Regions from separate parts of the Marinobacter sp. LV10R510-11A genome, predicted to be linked through region 1. Evidence: predicted binding sites of a transcription regulator. Region 1 holds the regulator's gene; each other region holds the start of a gene.
What was found. Region 1 encodes sigma-54, which starts transcription at its own class of promoters, with help from an activator protein. Its sites were predicted from a motif close to ANTGGCATNNANNTTGCTNT; they were not measured.

Region 1 (4,863 bases):
ACGTAAACGCTGGCGGGCTTGGCTTTTTTCCAGAATTTCGGACATGAATCACCTGCAGACAGAAAACGTCCGCATTATAACGGAGTTAGCCAGCGCGCGTGAGAAAGAGTTGCAGGGAGCCGCAGGGAGCTGCTGTGAAAAAGGCGACCTATTCGCCTTCCCCGAAATAGTCATTAATGAGAGCAGCAAGGGCATCGATAGCGTGTTGCTCATCCGTGCCATCGACCACCAGTTCCACTTCTGTGCCTTTGCTAGCGGCGAGCATCATAACCTGCATAATGTTTTTTGCATCCACCTCACGGCCTTTACCACAGACTTTTATGGAGCTGTCGAATCGTGATGCGGTGGCAACGAGTTTTGCCGTTGCCCGGGCATGCAGTCCAAGTTTATTTATAATCACAATAGGATGGCGTATCACGGACAAATCAGATCTCTTTCCGGGCCTGCAAGTGCCGCAATTCAGTGTGACGTACTTGCACGTTGCTGCTGTGTTCGCGGAAATGCCGCCCCAACTGTTCGCAAACATAAACCGATCGGTGCTGTCCGCCGGTGCAGCCAATAGAAATAGTCATATAACTTCGATTGCTGTCGGCAAAAGACGGAATCCAGTTTTCCAGAAAGCCAATAAGATCGTTCACCATTTTTAGGCTGGCAGGCTCGTTCTCAAGAAACTCAATAACCGGCTGATCTATGCCGGTAAACTTACGCAGGCTGGTATCCCAATGCGGGTTCGGTAGGCAGCGCACATCAAACACGTAATCGGAATCCAGTGGCACACCGTGTTTGAAGCCAAAAGATTGGAATAGCAGGGCCAGCTCCTGGTCTTTACGGCCGGCCACACGCTGCTTAACCATATCCCGCAGCTCGTACATCGACAGGCCTTTGGTATTGATGTAGAGGTCTGAAAGCTTGGCAAGTGGCTCCAGCAGGCCCTTCTCGCTGTTGATGGCTTCTCTGAGGGATGTTTTGTCATCGCTTAGAGGGTGCTTGCGACGGGTGGCGTGAAATCGCTGCAGCAATGATTGCTCATCGGCATCCAGGTAAATGATCTCTACCTGGATATCGGCCTTGCGAAGCTTGCGGTAAATTTCTTCGAAGTTGGCCAATTCGGCAGATAGGTTGCGAGCATCTATGCTGACCGCCATTTTGTCGAGCCGGCCCGGAGGGCTCTGGTCAGCTGCCTCCCGCGTAAGAGGGAATAAAAGCCCGATAGGCAGGTTATCAATACAGTAGTAACCCAGATCTTCCAGTACGTGAAGGGAGGTACTCTTGCCGGAGCCGGACCGGCCACTGACGATGATCAGCTTCATGGTGAAACAGCCTGTTGTCAGAGTGGATATCAGCCGCTTTCGGCGGTCATGCTTTGGTAAAGCGTGCTTGCATCTTTGCACAGCCTGAGGCGGTCGCAGAAAGCGCGCTCATTGAACTTTTCCGCAAGCTGGCTCAGCAACTCAAGATGCTCGCTAGTGGCTTCTTTGGGCACAACAAGTGCAAACAAAAGATCCACCGGTTGGTTATCAATAGCATCAAATTCGACGGTTTCTTCCAGAGTCATCAGCACGCCAATAACCTTTTCGAGCCCCTCTAGGCGACAGTGAGGGATCGCTATTCCCTGGCCGATTCCGGTGCTGCCCAGTCGCTCACGGGCGATCAGATTGTTGAAAATCTGGCCCTCGCTGAGAGCGGGATTGTGCTGGTGGATCTGCTCGGCAATGAATTCCAGAACCCGCTTTTTGCTCGACGCGGGCACTTTGCACAGGGTCAGCTCCGGCGCAAGAATGTTGTCTATTGTCAGGGATGTGTCACTCATGAATCGACCGTGTTTCTGTTAAAAAAGCTGCGACACGTTGCCCGTGCCGCAGCCTGATTAGATAACATGCCTGAAAACAATCGCCTAGCGGGCGATGTTTCCCTGCATCCTGTCTACACTCTTTTCTTTGTGTTTGAGGATCTGCCGGTCAAGCTTGTCGACGAGCCCGTCGATTGCTGCGTACATGTCCTCGTTCTCCGCCTTTGCGTGAATCTCGCCACCCACCACGTGGAGCGTAGCATCCGCGATCTGACGAACTTTTTCCACTTCCAGAGTCACCTGACAGTTACTGATATGGTCGAAGTGTCGCTCTAGCCGTTCAAATTTTTCGGATACATAGTCTTTTAATGCGGGAGTCAGCTCTACGTGATGGCCTGAAATGTTGAGTTGCATAGACGTCTCCTGTTGTCATCCACTCCGGCTCGGGGGGAGCCGGTATGATGTGCGGGCACATGAACGTGCCTGCGAAATCCCTATACGTCGGTAAAAAATGCCGAGTTTAAACCAGGCGCTTGCGTTCGTTTGAGGGCGGAATGTGTATCGCCTCGCGGTATTTTGCAACCGTACGCCGCGCCACCTTGATTCCTTGTTCTCCCAGCATGGCCGCAATCTTGCTGTCACTCAATGGCTTTTTCGGTGTTTCTGCCGCAACCAGTTTTTTGATCATGGCGCGGATAGCGGTAGAGGAACATTCGCCGCCTTCGTCGGTGCTGACGTGGCTGGAGAAAAAGTACTTCAGCTCAAAGATACCCCGTGGCGTGTGCATGTATTTCTGCGTGGTTACACGCGAAATGGTCGATTCATGCATTTCCACAAGCTGGGCAATATCCGAGAGAATCAACGGCTTCATCGCTTCCTCCCCGTAGTCAAGAAAACCCTGCTGATATTCAACAATGCGGGTGGCAACTTTCAGCAGTGTTTCGTTCCGACTTTGCAGGCTTTTGATAAACCACTTCGCCTCCTGCAGTTGGTCCCGCAGGTAGGTGTTGTCAGCGCTGCTATCAGCTCGCTTTATTAATGAAGCATAGCTGGCATTCACGCGTATGCGCGGCGCAATGTCAGGATTCAGCTCCACTCGCCAGCGGTCGTTGTGCTTGCGCACGATAACGTCGGGGATCACGTAATCCGGTTCAGTGCGATCAATGATGTCGCCGGGTTGCGGGTTGAGGCTGGTAATTAAGGCGAGCACATCCCGTAACTGGTCTTCTTTAAGCCGGCTGCGGCGAAGCAGCTGGGCATAATCGCGATTGCCCAGCAGGTTTATGTAATGGGTGATAACCAGCCGTGCTTGGGCGAGCCAAGGGGTCTCGGGTGGCAGCTGGTTTAGTTGGATTAGCAGGCAATCTTGAAGGTCGCGGGCAAAAACCCCAGGCGGGTCGAAGTACTGCAGCCGACGTAAAACGGCTTCCACTTCATCCATCTCAAGAGGGTCTTCATCCGCATCGTCGGCTAAGCCTGCGTAGATATCCTCAACAGGGCTGGTGAGATACCCGCGATCGTCTACCGCATCCATCAGCGCGTGGGCAATGGCCTGGTCGCGCTCGTTAAAGGTGGTGAGGTTCAGCTGCCACTCAAGGTGATCCCTGAGTGTTTCCGTTGGAGAGTTCCGGGTTTCGAAATCGTGGTCGCTTTCGTCGTCATTCCGCGCAGCCGGGGTAGGGGCGGACTGGTAAACATCTTCCCAGGCGGTATCAACGGGAAGATCGTCGGGAAGCGTATCGGGGATTTCGTTTTCAGATTGCCAGTCGGGGGCACTTTCGCTCTCATCCCAGTCAGAGCTGGCAGCGTCAGCAGCCGCATCCGGAGAGGATTCGTCGGGGGTGTTGTCTTGATTATGATCATCGTCTGCCGACGGCGTTTCAACCTGGTCGTCGTCTTCAGAGGTTTCCAGCAGGGGGTTGGATTCCAGGGCCTGCTGGATTTCCTGCTGAAGGTCGAGAGTTGATAACTGCAGAAGCTTGATAGCCTGTTGCAGCTGGGGCGTCATTGTTAGGCTCTGACCCAGCTTTAATTGTAATGAGGCTTTCATAACCATCGCTCAGGATCCGTCACTCTACCCACTCGGAATTTCTTGCATCGGCCAAAAAAATCTTTATATGTCGGCTACTTGGCGACATATGGTGAAGCCCTTGCAAGTTCTCTGCCGAGTTTACTTGCTCCCGCTCAGCAAAACAATCGAACGGGTGTTTCATCGTGTCAAAAAGCAGACGCTACAAGCGGAACTCATTGCCAAGATACACTTCTTTGACTTGCTGGTTGGCAAGGATCGCCTCGGAGTTTCCGGAGGCAATAATATGTCCGCCAGACACGATGTAAGCGTTCTCGCAGATATCTAAGGTTTCGCGCACGTTGTGATCGGTGATCAGCACGCCTATGCCTTTATCCCGCAGGTGGCGGATGATCTGTTTGATATCACTCACGGAGATTGGGTCCACCCCGGCAAAGGGCTCGTCAAGCAGAATGAAGGCCGGCTCCATGGCCAGGGCCCGGGCAATTTCCACCCGACGCCGCTCGCCGCCAGACAGTGCCATGCCCATGCTGTCGCGGATATGGGTAATGTGGAACTCTTCTAACAGCTGCTCGAGCTTGCTCAAACGCTCCGCCCGGCTTAGGTTTTTGCGGGTTTCCAAAATCGCCATAATGTTATCCCGCACCGAAAGCTTGCGGAATACCGAGGCCTCTTGCGGCAGATAGCCAATGCCTTTGCGGGCGCGGCCATGCATAGGTAACGGCGTGATGTCCTCGCTGTCGATGGTTATGCGGCCGTTATCGGCGTTCACCAGCCCCACGATCATGTAGAAGCAGGTGGTTTTTCCTGCACCGTTCGGGCCGAGCAGGCCGACAATCTCACCGCTGCGAATTTCCAGCGAGACATCAATGACCACTTTTTTCTGCTTATAGCTTTTCGCCAGGTTACTCGCTCTGAGAACTGCCATCGGATTCCTGCTTACTGTTATCTGCTGTTAATTGCTGGAGTCGCTGCTGATGTTGCCACTGCGGGGCTGAATAACCATCTCAACTCGGCCGGGGCCGGAGCCAGTATCTTGGCTGCC
Region 2 (4,863 bases), 820 kb from region 1:
GTCTTCAGGGAAGGGGGTCATCATTGAGAGCATGCGTTGGCTGTTGAGCAGGTTAATCGCTACAACTGAGCCGCCGAGCGTTCGCAATACAGCCCTAACGGTCGGCACTAGGGCTTCCAACTTGGCGTCGTCTTTTATGGAAAAGAAAAACGCAGTTACGGTATCGGGAGCTGGCGCAAGGGCAATGGTGATGTTTACAACCACGCCGAAATTCCCTTGGCTGAAAAGCCCATCTAGGTATGGCCCGAGCCCCCATTTAAAAAGCCCGTCTACTTCCGCGCCGCCAAGCTCGCTAAGCGGCGTTCTGTAAAGGGTGCCGTCGGGCAAGATTGCTTCTATTTTTGTCACTGCAGCAAAATGGTCTGTGATCGGGGTGATGCCGTAACCCCGCTCAAGCGCGTTGCCAAGAATGCTGCAAGTTGGGCCTGCTCCGGTTACGGGAACGAGGTAGTTGCCTTCGTTCTGATCTAGGAACTCCCTCAGGGCGCCCTGGGTTACGCCTGGCTGAACGGTAATAACGCCCATTTCGGGATCAAAACCGGAAATTTTATCAAGCCGGCTAAGATCAAGGATAACGCTGCCATCTTCAACCGGATTGGCACTGCCGTAGCCCCAATTATTGCCTGTGCTTACGGGGTAAACAGCGACGCCCCAGCGTTGCGCGACCTGTAGAACCGCTGAAATTTGCTCCTGGGATTCTGGGCGGAGCACAGCCGGAATATAGCGTTTGGTTCCTATGGTTGAGGCGCCGAAATCTGCTGCACGAGCCGATACGACTCCTGATTCACCTAGAATAGTTGTCCATTCGGCGATTGCAGACTCTGTAGAGGTGCTATTCACTGGCGTTTCCACGGTTTGTCGATAATTTTCAGATGAATGTGTCGATCAATTTTTCTGCCGAATTATTCATTAAGTGGGCGAAAATTATAAATGAGATGGGGTTGACAAAACATGTAGTGTGATTATCGGGAGGCGAGCGATTTCCGTTGAAGAATGGAAATGTAAACAGGGAGTTGCAGCGAAATGATAGAAATGCTGCGGAGAGGGATTTTGTTAAATAATGTTAAGTGAGCTTAGGTTTACTCCCTTAACCCTTCAATTTCGGTCACTGTGTCGCGCATTTTGGGGAGCGCATCTATGCAGTCCCGAGAGCCGCAGAATGTTTGTATAGTAATCAATGCAAATCGCGTTTCGCCTCTAAGAGCGGCCGGAATTTGGAGTAATTTGGCGTTACGGTAGCTCCAACTTTTTCGCGAACCCACTTTGTACCACTGGGCCATCAGTACTTTGTTTCTGGTTAGAATATTCCGGTAAACATTAAGGCCTGGCTCCAGTTGCTCTTCAACCTGCCAAATCGATTTGTCGAACATTTGCGGCAGGTAGGGTACGAGCTTTTCATCAGCGCTTTTTTTCTGGCTTTGTGCGAATGAGACCCAGGTATTGTTTGACTGCCAGGCTTGCGCATTTAGCTCCGTGGGAAGAGAGATTGGTAATGGCAATTTGCCGGTTTGGGTCTGCCGGAACTCGGGGAGGTTAATGACCCAATCCGGTTTTTGGCTGGCGGTATTTTGAGCAAGCATGAGTGCAATGGGGCCAAGCACAATGGCGGCTGCAACCGCGATAATGCCTTTCTTGTATAGGTTGCCGCCGGACGGCAAGTTTGAGGTTATGGTGCGTTTGCGAACCGGCGAAAAATACAGTGCCGGAAGGATGAAGGCGCCAAACACAACCCAGCCCATGGTTTCGTGATCCGCGAGCATTTCGCTTTGCATATCGGTTTCGTAGGCAACGACGACCAGGATGGTTATGCGCACCCAGTTAGCGATAAGGCCAAGTGTGGCTGCGACCAGCAGGGTGATCAACCAACCGCGCCAGCGGTAGTCGTTAAGGATGGATGACATCATTGCCAGCAAAACTGAAATCGCGAAATAGCGTATTCCCGAGCAGCCATCGGCAATGAGAAGGCGACCGTAGGGCAGGGTGATGCTGTTCCCTTCAATAAGGGCGGTCATTCCAAACCAACTTACCCAGGTTCCGACAACGACGCTTGCGAGCTCTACAAGCGCTGGAACTATATCTGCCCAGATGGGTAGAGAAAGGGACAAAAGGAGTATGTAGGGAATGAACATTAATGTTCGCGCTAGCCCTAGTAGCGTCCAGGCAGTGGTAATTAGCCCGGCGGGGAGCAGTAGGTAGGCAAGGGTATCGATGCGAACCAGCTCGAGCACGCCCCAAATCAACGTTGTGACGACTAATAACACAGCACCGGCAAGGTGGTAGGGTTTTGGCTGTGTTTGGCGTTTGGCATGAGCGGGCGGGTGGATCAACAAAAGGACAAAAAAGATGACGGCGGTTGCAAGGCCGTGCGCCAGAACCTGCTCGAATTCAAGCCAAGCTTCCGCGAGCCTTATCCAGGTAGGATAAAAGATCAGCACAGCGATTGCTGTGGTAATCAGATAAGGCCTCGATAGAGGTACGTTGTTTAATGTCTTCCTTAACATTGCTTTTCCGCCAGACTACTAACCAATCGACAGGATACTGTGTAAAGCGTTTACATAAAACTCAAATTCAAAGCAAAAAAAAGCCAGCCGAAGCTGGCTTTTCTATTACTCAACCGAAATCAGGATTTCTGACGACGACGAGCTGCACCAAGACCTGCAAGACCTAGGCCTAGGAGAGCTAGGGTGCCGGGCTCGGGTACAGGCATGACGTCAGAAATACCAATGACCATATCGTTGAAGTCGCTGTCATTACCGCAATCTGTTTCACAGAGATCTTCAAAGGCGAGGACTACGTCGCTACCGCTCAAGCCCGATACCGCATTGTCAGCGGTGTCGAACATGAGCATATGATCAAACCCATCTGAGTTGTTTGCTGAGTGGCTATACCAAGTAAACCCGTCATTATCAACGGTGTTGTTAAGGTAAAAACCGAAGTTCCGCCCAATGTTTCTAACATCGCCGGCGCTTGCATTTGTCGCAGTGCCTGCAAGAAGGTCAAAATGCACAGAAGTATCTGTTGTGCCAAAGCCGGTGGATGGGCTTTGTGAGCCAGCAAACAGCTCAAGCATGTCACCTACAACAAGGTTTCCAGAGCCGTCATACGAAAAGTCGTATATGCCGAAATTGTTGTTGTCCTTGAACCCAGCGAACTCAAGAAACAAGAAAGCGGTAATATCATCGTTGGTGTTGCTATCGTCAGTTAGCACAGCTGACTCGTACCCTGTATCTGTGTATCCGCTATAGCTGCTATCTCCTAGAATGTCGCCTAAGTTAGGTACAGCGAAAGCACTTGCAGAGCTAAGGCAAAACGCTGCTGCGCATAGCGTGGTTTTAATATTCATGTTTCTACTCCGGTTGTCTGATTCGAATTCCATTTTTCTTGCAACCTGGCCGTCTCATTCTTTTTAAGAGATCCTTGGCTTTCCGTCCCATCCTCGCGAATGGTTTGGCATACGACCGGAACTGCCGATCTTGGATACATATAGCGATAAGTATGCCAACTTTACAACTTATTGATTTAATGAATTATTCGTGCATGTCCTGGGTGAGCGTGTAAAGTAATTCGACGGTAAAATAAAAAAAAGGCCTGAAATCTTTACACCTCAGGCCTTTATTTTTTACATGTTTCGGCGCTACCGCCGAACTTCTTTACAGCGCCTTTTTTACTGTCTCAAGATGCGCCGCTATTTCTTCATTGCCTGGCTCAAGTGCAAAGGCCTTTTCTATGGCGGTTTTGGCTTCTGCGTGCTTGCCGGTCAGGTGAAGAATCCAGCCGTAGGTATCCAGAACGGCCGCGCTATTGGGGGCCAATTCGCTTGCTTGCTCGGCGAGCTGTATTGCTCGCTCTGAGTTCTCTTCGCGAAGTATCCAGGCTAGGTTGTTCATTGCTGCAACGTTAGTGGGCTGCCGTGTAAGAACTTGTTCATAGTGGCTTGTTGCAGCTGTTTCCTGGTTGTTCATCATCAGCCATTCGGCTCTCGCCAAGTGTGCTGCAAGATTTTGTGGTGTTTCGTTTAGCCAACTTTCTGTGAGGCCGTCAAGTGAGCTTGGGGCTTCCTCTTTAGCCAGCCCGACAAGGGCGGGCATCAGTTGTATATCTTTGGTGTCTTTCCATCTTTCAGAAAGGTATTCGTAGGCGGCTTCTGACCCTTGCTGTTGTGTGAGCAACTTTGCTCGGGTAAGCATGGTTGCTGTCACTTCGCCATGGGTTTCCTCTACTGCATCCAGAGCCGAGAAGGCGTCGTCGATCTTGCCTTCCATCTGGGCGATTCTTATCGGTAACAATGCGAGCGCGAGGTTTTCGGGTTCAAGTGCTATGGCTTCGGCGGCTCTGGCCCGGGCCTCGCCCCATTCTTTGTTGTTCACGGCCATCTGAGCTTCGGCCAACAGCAGTTGCCCATATGCGCGTTTTGAGGCTGCTGATTCAGAGTCTTTCAATTGAGCGAGGGTAGATCGTGCCTGTTGCAGTTCGCCTTGGCTGATGTCTATCAGCGCCGTAAGCGTGTCGGCGTTGCGCTTCAACTCCGGGTGGGCTTTGGCCACATCAGTTAGCCAGGTTTTGGCTTCGGCTGCTGAGTGATCTAGCGTATAGATTTGGCCAGCCTGCTGAAGCGGGCGTATCGCGTCTGGGGTTATTGTGGCGGCATCTACCAGCAACTCAATGGCCTTTTCGCGCTGGCCAGATTGGGCATAGAGACTGGCAAGTGCAACCTTTGGAGCTTGTAGCTCGGGGCTTTCCTTAACAAGCTTCTCAAGCCGTGCTGTGGCTTCATCCGGGTTCCCTAGCTGGGTATCTGCAAGGCTTGCCAGCAACACGGCCCGGGGATGATTACCATAACCGTTGAGCAACGAGTCGCGAATT
Region 3 (4,863 bases), 1.4 Mb from region 1:
ACTCAACCAAGCTTTTGATCTGCGCCCGGATCTGCCAGCCCCCATTTTCAGAAGGCGTAAAGAACTGTTTCTGCCGTTCCGGAGACAGCCCTCGCCCAATGGCGATCATCTCGTACTCACCACGGCGGGCCACCTCAAGTACACTTTTCGAGATGTCTGTTGCCGTCACTTTTACATCACGCAGTTTGCCTGGCTTCTGACGTCGGAACTCATCGACGATCATGCCAACCGAATAGGGCTCCTGGCCGGTAGAACAAGCCGCAGACCAGATTCGTAAAGGCGCCATGGAAGAGCGTGTAGCAAACTCCGGAAGCAGTTTTTCCTGCAAAATCCGAAACGGATGATTGTCGCGAAACCAAAGGGTTTCGTTGGTGGTCATCGCATCGATTACTACCTCTTTCAGGTTGCCCCGCCCCGGTCTATTCAGGCGACCGAGCAGTTCCCCCAAAGAGTTCAAATCGTTCTCTTCCGAAATCCGCCGCAACCGGCTTTTCACAAGATACTGTTTGTTTTCGCCCAGCAAAATACCACACGCATCCTGCAGGAAGGATTTGAAGGTTTCATATTCCTGTGGGGTGATTTCCGCTTTCATTGGTTCTCAGTTCTGGTCGATAATTTCCATGATGCGCTCAGCGAGCTCATCGGGGCTGAATTTGGCCATAAAATCATCCGCCCCGACCTTCTTGACCATGGCCTTGTTGAATACACCGCTCAGTGAGGTATGAAGCATAACAAAGAGGTCCGTCAGTGCGGGATCACTTTTTATTCGGGTAACCAGTGTATACCCGTCCATTTCAGGCATTTCCACATCAGAGATAATTAAGGACAGATGGTCGGTTGCTTTTGAGCCGTCCGCCGTAATTTCCTTAAGATATTCGAGCGCCTGCTTACCATCGTTCCGGGTTACCACATTCATGCTAATAGCTATAAGGCAGCGCTCAATCTGGCGGCGCGCAACGGCAGAATCGTCCACCACCAGAACTGGCAAGTGCACCGAAACCCGCTCCGCGCTTTTGCTCCGAATTGCATCGGTAACATCCTCCCGAAGCGGAGAAACCTCGGAAAGAACCTTTTCTACGTCTATGATTTCCGCCAGTTTATCATCAATCTTGGTAACGGCTGTAAGGTAGATATCCTTACCGGCTCCTTTCGGAGGTGGCAGAATGTCTTCCCAATTCATGTTCATGATCCGGTCTACCCCGGTTACCAGGAAACCCTGGGTCTTTCGGTTGTACTCGGTAATGATCACAAAGCTGGTCGGCAAGTCTTCCTGAGGAATTCCTGGCAAACCTATAGCCATACCCAGATCAATAACCGGAATGGTTTCGCCGCGGATGTGCGCCACGCCACGAACCACTGCACGGCTGTTAGGGATGGAAGACAGCCTGGGGCACTGGAGCACCTCTTTAACTTTGAACACGTTGATGCCGTATATCTGGCGGCCGCGCAAACGGAAAAGAAGGAGCTCAAGCCGGTTCTGACCGACCAGCTGCGTGCGCTGGTTTACACTGTCCAATACCCCTGCCATTGCAGTCTCTCCTAGCTGGCCGGATAGCACCGGCACGCATTTTGCTGTTCTATTAAATAAATTGTCAGAGTGACGTAATAACGTCGCCCGCAAGCGGATCAGCCTGTTTAACGGCCAGGGCACCGTATTCCTTAGGCATTTTTAATGAATTCTGCCGTATTACTGACAGCATAGGACAAACGAGGACATATGCGCACCCAGCTTTTAGTATTGACCTTGTTCATGGCTCTAACCAGCTCAGTGCAGGCACAAACCACTGCGAACGAGATACACGAAGCAACCTTGTCGTTTCTTGAAGCCTTTGCAGCAACGCAGGCTGAAAGGGATTACCAGGTTACGTTCGAGACTGGCAATATCGACAGCAGAATTGCACTGGCACCCTGCTCTGCCGCTCTAGCGGTCGAATTTACCGGTGACCCGTGGAAAAGCGAGCACCCCTCGGTACAGGTAGCCTGCATCGGCGAGCGTCCGTGGCGCATGTTTGTTACAACCACGGTTTCCATCAACGGCCCCGCACTGGTCGCGACCCGCCCGCTTGGTCGAGGCGAACGCATAACCAGCAGCATGCTTAAAAGCCGCTCTGTTGTGGTGAATGCTAGCCGACGGGGAATAATAACGGATGCAGACTTGGTGGAAGGCATGGTTGTACGCAGGCCGGTTAATACTGGCTCAGTTCTAACCCCCGATCTGCTCGAAGCGCCAGATGCCGTTAGCCGAGGAGATCATGTTATCATCACCGCCCGCAACGGATCCTTTTCGGTTCGTTCCCGGGGCAAAGCCCTGGCCAACGCGTCCGTTGGTGAGCAAGTTTTAGTGGAAAACCTTGGTTCGTCCAGGACTGTAAGAGCGAACGTCACGGCGCCCGGGCACGTCGAGGTGCCGATGTAGCGCGCAGACGACATGGCAGGACTTTTCCGCCGGCAAAAATATGCCGCCAGATCGTCACCGTCTCAAGCGCCCCATGGCGCGTTACAGAATGTTAACAAAAAGTATATATCTGCCCCTAAAGTATGCCGGCAATGTGCCGTTAAGCGGATATAAACCCGAGTCAGCCCACCCATGTGTGGCTCAACCGTAAGCAGGTATCGATATGTCAGTTGACTTAAATGGAATTGGCCAAGGCCAGGTCAACACCCAAAGAACCACGGCCGACAAGCCCGCCAACAGCCCAAGTGCCAAGCAAGCCGCTCCAGAGCAGGCCAACGCTAAGGCCCAGAGTGCGCGCGGCGAAAACGTTAACTTGAGCAGCCAGGCTAGGAATCTTAAGCAGCTGGAACAGAAGCTGGGGGATTACCCTGAAATGGATGACGATCGAATCGAAGAGATTCGTTCAGCGCTCGAAAGCGGCACCTACAAGATTGATGCAGAAAAGCTGGCCCAGAAAATGCTTGATATGGATAAAAGCATATTCGGGTGAGTAAATCATGGCTGCAATTGATGTTCTGAAGAATCTTCTTTCCCTGGATATCCGCCAGCTAGAAACTCTGGCGGATACTCTACATAAAGAGAAGTCTTGTCTTTCCGGTTCCGATACCAAAACGCTCGACACACTGACTCAGGAAAAGAATACTGTACTCGGGGAGATCCGTGAGCGCGCGAAACAGAAAATTCATCTGTTAGTGGCAATGGGGTTTCGGCCAGACAGTGGCGAGCCTTCACGCTTTATTCGCAGTGCCGGCCTTAACGATCTTTACACCCTTTGGCAGGAAGCAGACGCAAAGCTTCGTGAGTGCCATATTCTCAACGAGAACAACGGGCGTATTCTTAATCACCTGCAAAAACGACTGACCCGGCTTACGGATATTTTTCGAGGAGCTTCAGGTCAACAGAAGCTATACGGCGCCAAGGGCCAGCAAACAACCGTATCAAGCCGCACGGTTTTCGCCAGCGCCTGATCAACGGGTGTAGATCGTCATTCGGGAATCAGGGTGGAAGCGGATGTCCGTAATGCTAACGTTACCCATAGCAGGACTGCCGCCACCGCTGACCCGGATATTATCCATACGAATCTCTTCAATGCGCTCCGGAAAGGCCATGGTGATCGCGCCGTCTTCACCCACAACATACCGGGGCTCCCCTTCGCGGTAATGCACGCCAGAAATTGAAAGGTCTGAATCCAGCAGATTGAGCACGGGAACGAACACATTGGCCGTGAGTTTCATTCCCTCAATAACATCAGGCTTTAGTTGGCCGCTGCTTTCATCAGAACCCGGGTTTTCCGCCATACCAGCAACCACGCCAATTTGGTAAAGCAACGAGCTATTGCCTTGCCCGGCAACCGCCGACAACTCGCTTTCCGTCAGTGGCGCCATTCCTGTCGCATCAAAAAGCTCCCCAGCTTCTGCCGCCTGAGCTGCGTTGGCATTATTGCTCGCCGCAAACGAAACCAGCGGCTGAAACGGCAGAGCTACCATGGTGACCATTGCTGCCGCGCTACGATAACGGGATTGGTGCTTCAACACCCGACCGAGCTCTCTCTCGGTTATCCAGCCAGCCGTAATGAGCACCTCACCCAGGCGTTTCCCGCTCTCACGCTGTAGCTTGAGGCCTTCTTTTACCTGCCCCTCGGACAAATAACCACGATTGACCAGCAGCCGCCCAAGCCGTGACTTTTCCTCAAACCCTTTACGGAATCTCACTAGCCTCTCCCCTTTCTCACAGTGATTACCGTACAACCCGGCCCGGTGAGTAATTTTCTACGCAATGGCTCCCAGAAAAGGTTAGTTGATAACGGCCAATTCTGCGCAAGCGTGTTTCCCGAACTGTGAATCAAATCTGTTAAGATCGGAGAACAATTGAGTCTATGTAATTATTGCAGGAAAACCATCTGCCGCTAACCGACTGAGAGCCAGGTAATGACAAATTTGGTAAAACCCTTGAGTAATGTGATCCACGTCGTAGTTATGTTTCTCGGCTTATCCCTTTTAGCACTTCAAGCACACGCGCAAACTGACGCCGATAGCGTAAAAGCCGAATTGCCTAAAGTCCGGATCCTCACCAGCGAAGGTGCCATCGAACTGCAACTTCGCCCTGATGTGGCCCCGAAAACCGTTGAGAACTTCCTGCAATATGCCCGCGATGGTTTTTTTGACGGCACAATTTATCACCGGGTTATTCCGGGTTTTATGGTTCAGGGCGGTGGTTTTACTAAGGAGATGACACGCAAGGAAACCCGCACACCCATCCAGAATGAAGCCTCACCAACCATGCCCAATCTCCGTGGTACGGTGTCCATGGCACGAACCAACGCCCCAGATTCTGCAACGTCCCAATTTTTCATCAACGTAGCAAACAACGATTTTTTGAACGCCGGGGTTCGCGGAGCAGGCTACACG

Region 2: the regulator sigma-54 is predicted to act here: its motif matches at 3,484-3,503, upstream of CPH80_RS22270 (PEP-CTERM sorting domain-containing protein).
Region 3: the regulator sigma-54 is predicted to act here: its motif matches at 1,557-1,576, upstream of flgA (flagellar basal body P-ring formation chaperone FlgA).

Annotation. Positions count from the first base shown of each region.
Region 1 covers NZ_LT907980.1:4,355,752-4,360,614, forward strand. Annotated here, with positions in the region: gene mgtE (magnesium transporter) at 1-45, opposite strand, end outside; gene CPH80_RS20990 (HPr family phosphocarrier protein) at 149-418, opposite strand; gene rapZ (RNase adapter RapZ) at 426-1,310, opposite strand; gene ptsN (PTS IIA-like nitrogen regulatory protein PtsN) at 1,340-1,810, opposite strand; gene hpf (ribosome hibernation promoting factor) at 1,895-2,203, opposite strand; gene CPH80_RS21010 (RNA polymerase factor sigma-54) at 2,310-3,839, opposite strand; gene lptB (LPS export ABC transporter ATP-binding protein) at 4,021-4,746, opposite strand; gene lptA (lipopolysaccharide transport periplasmic protein LptA) at 4,774-4,863, opposite strand, start outside.
Region 2 covers NZ_LT907980.1:739,215-744,077, forward strand. Annotated here, with positions in the region: gene CPH80_RS03565 (FAD-binding oxidoreductase) at 1-840, opposite strand, end outside; gene CPH80_RS03570 (exosortase/archaeosortase family protein) at 1,080-2,501, opposite strand; gene CPH80_RS22270 (PEP-CTERM sorting domain-containing protein) at 2,621-3,343, opposite strand; cyclic di-GMP riboswitch class I at 3,380-3,462, opposite strand; gene CPH80_RS03580 (tetratricopeptide repeat protein) at 3,651-4,863, opposite strand, start outside.
Region 3 covers NZ_LT907980.1:1,350,874-1,355,736, forward strand. Annotated here, with positions in the region: gene CPH80_RS06490 (CheR family methyltransferase) at 1-592, opposite strand, end outside; gene CPH80_RS06495 (chemotaxis protein CheV) at 599-1,528, opposite strand; gene flgA (flagellar basal body P-ring formation chaperone FlgA) at 1,718-2,416, shown strand; gene flgM (flagellar biosynthesis anti-sigma factor FlgM) at 2,619-2,945, shown strand; gene CPH80_RS06510 (flagella synthesis protein FlgN) at 2,953-3,423, shown strand; gene CPH80_RS06515 (pilus assembly protein PilB) at 3,424-4,167, opposite strand; gene CPH80_RS06520 (peptidylprolyl isomerase) at 4,384-4,863, shown strand, end outside.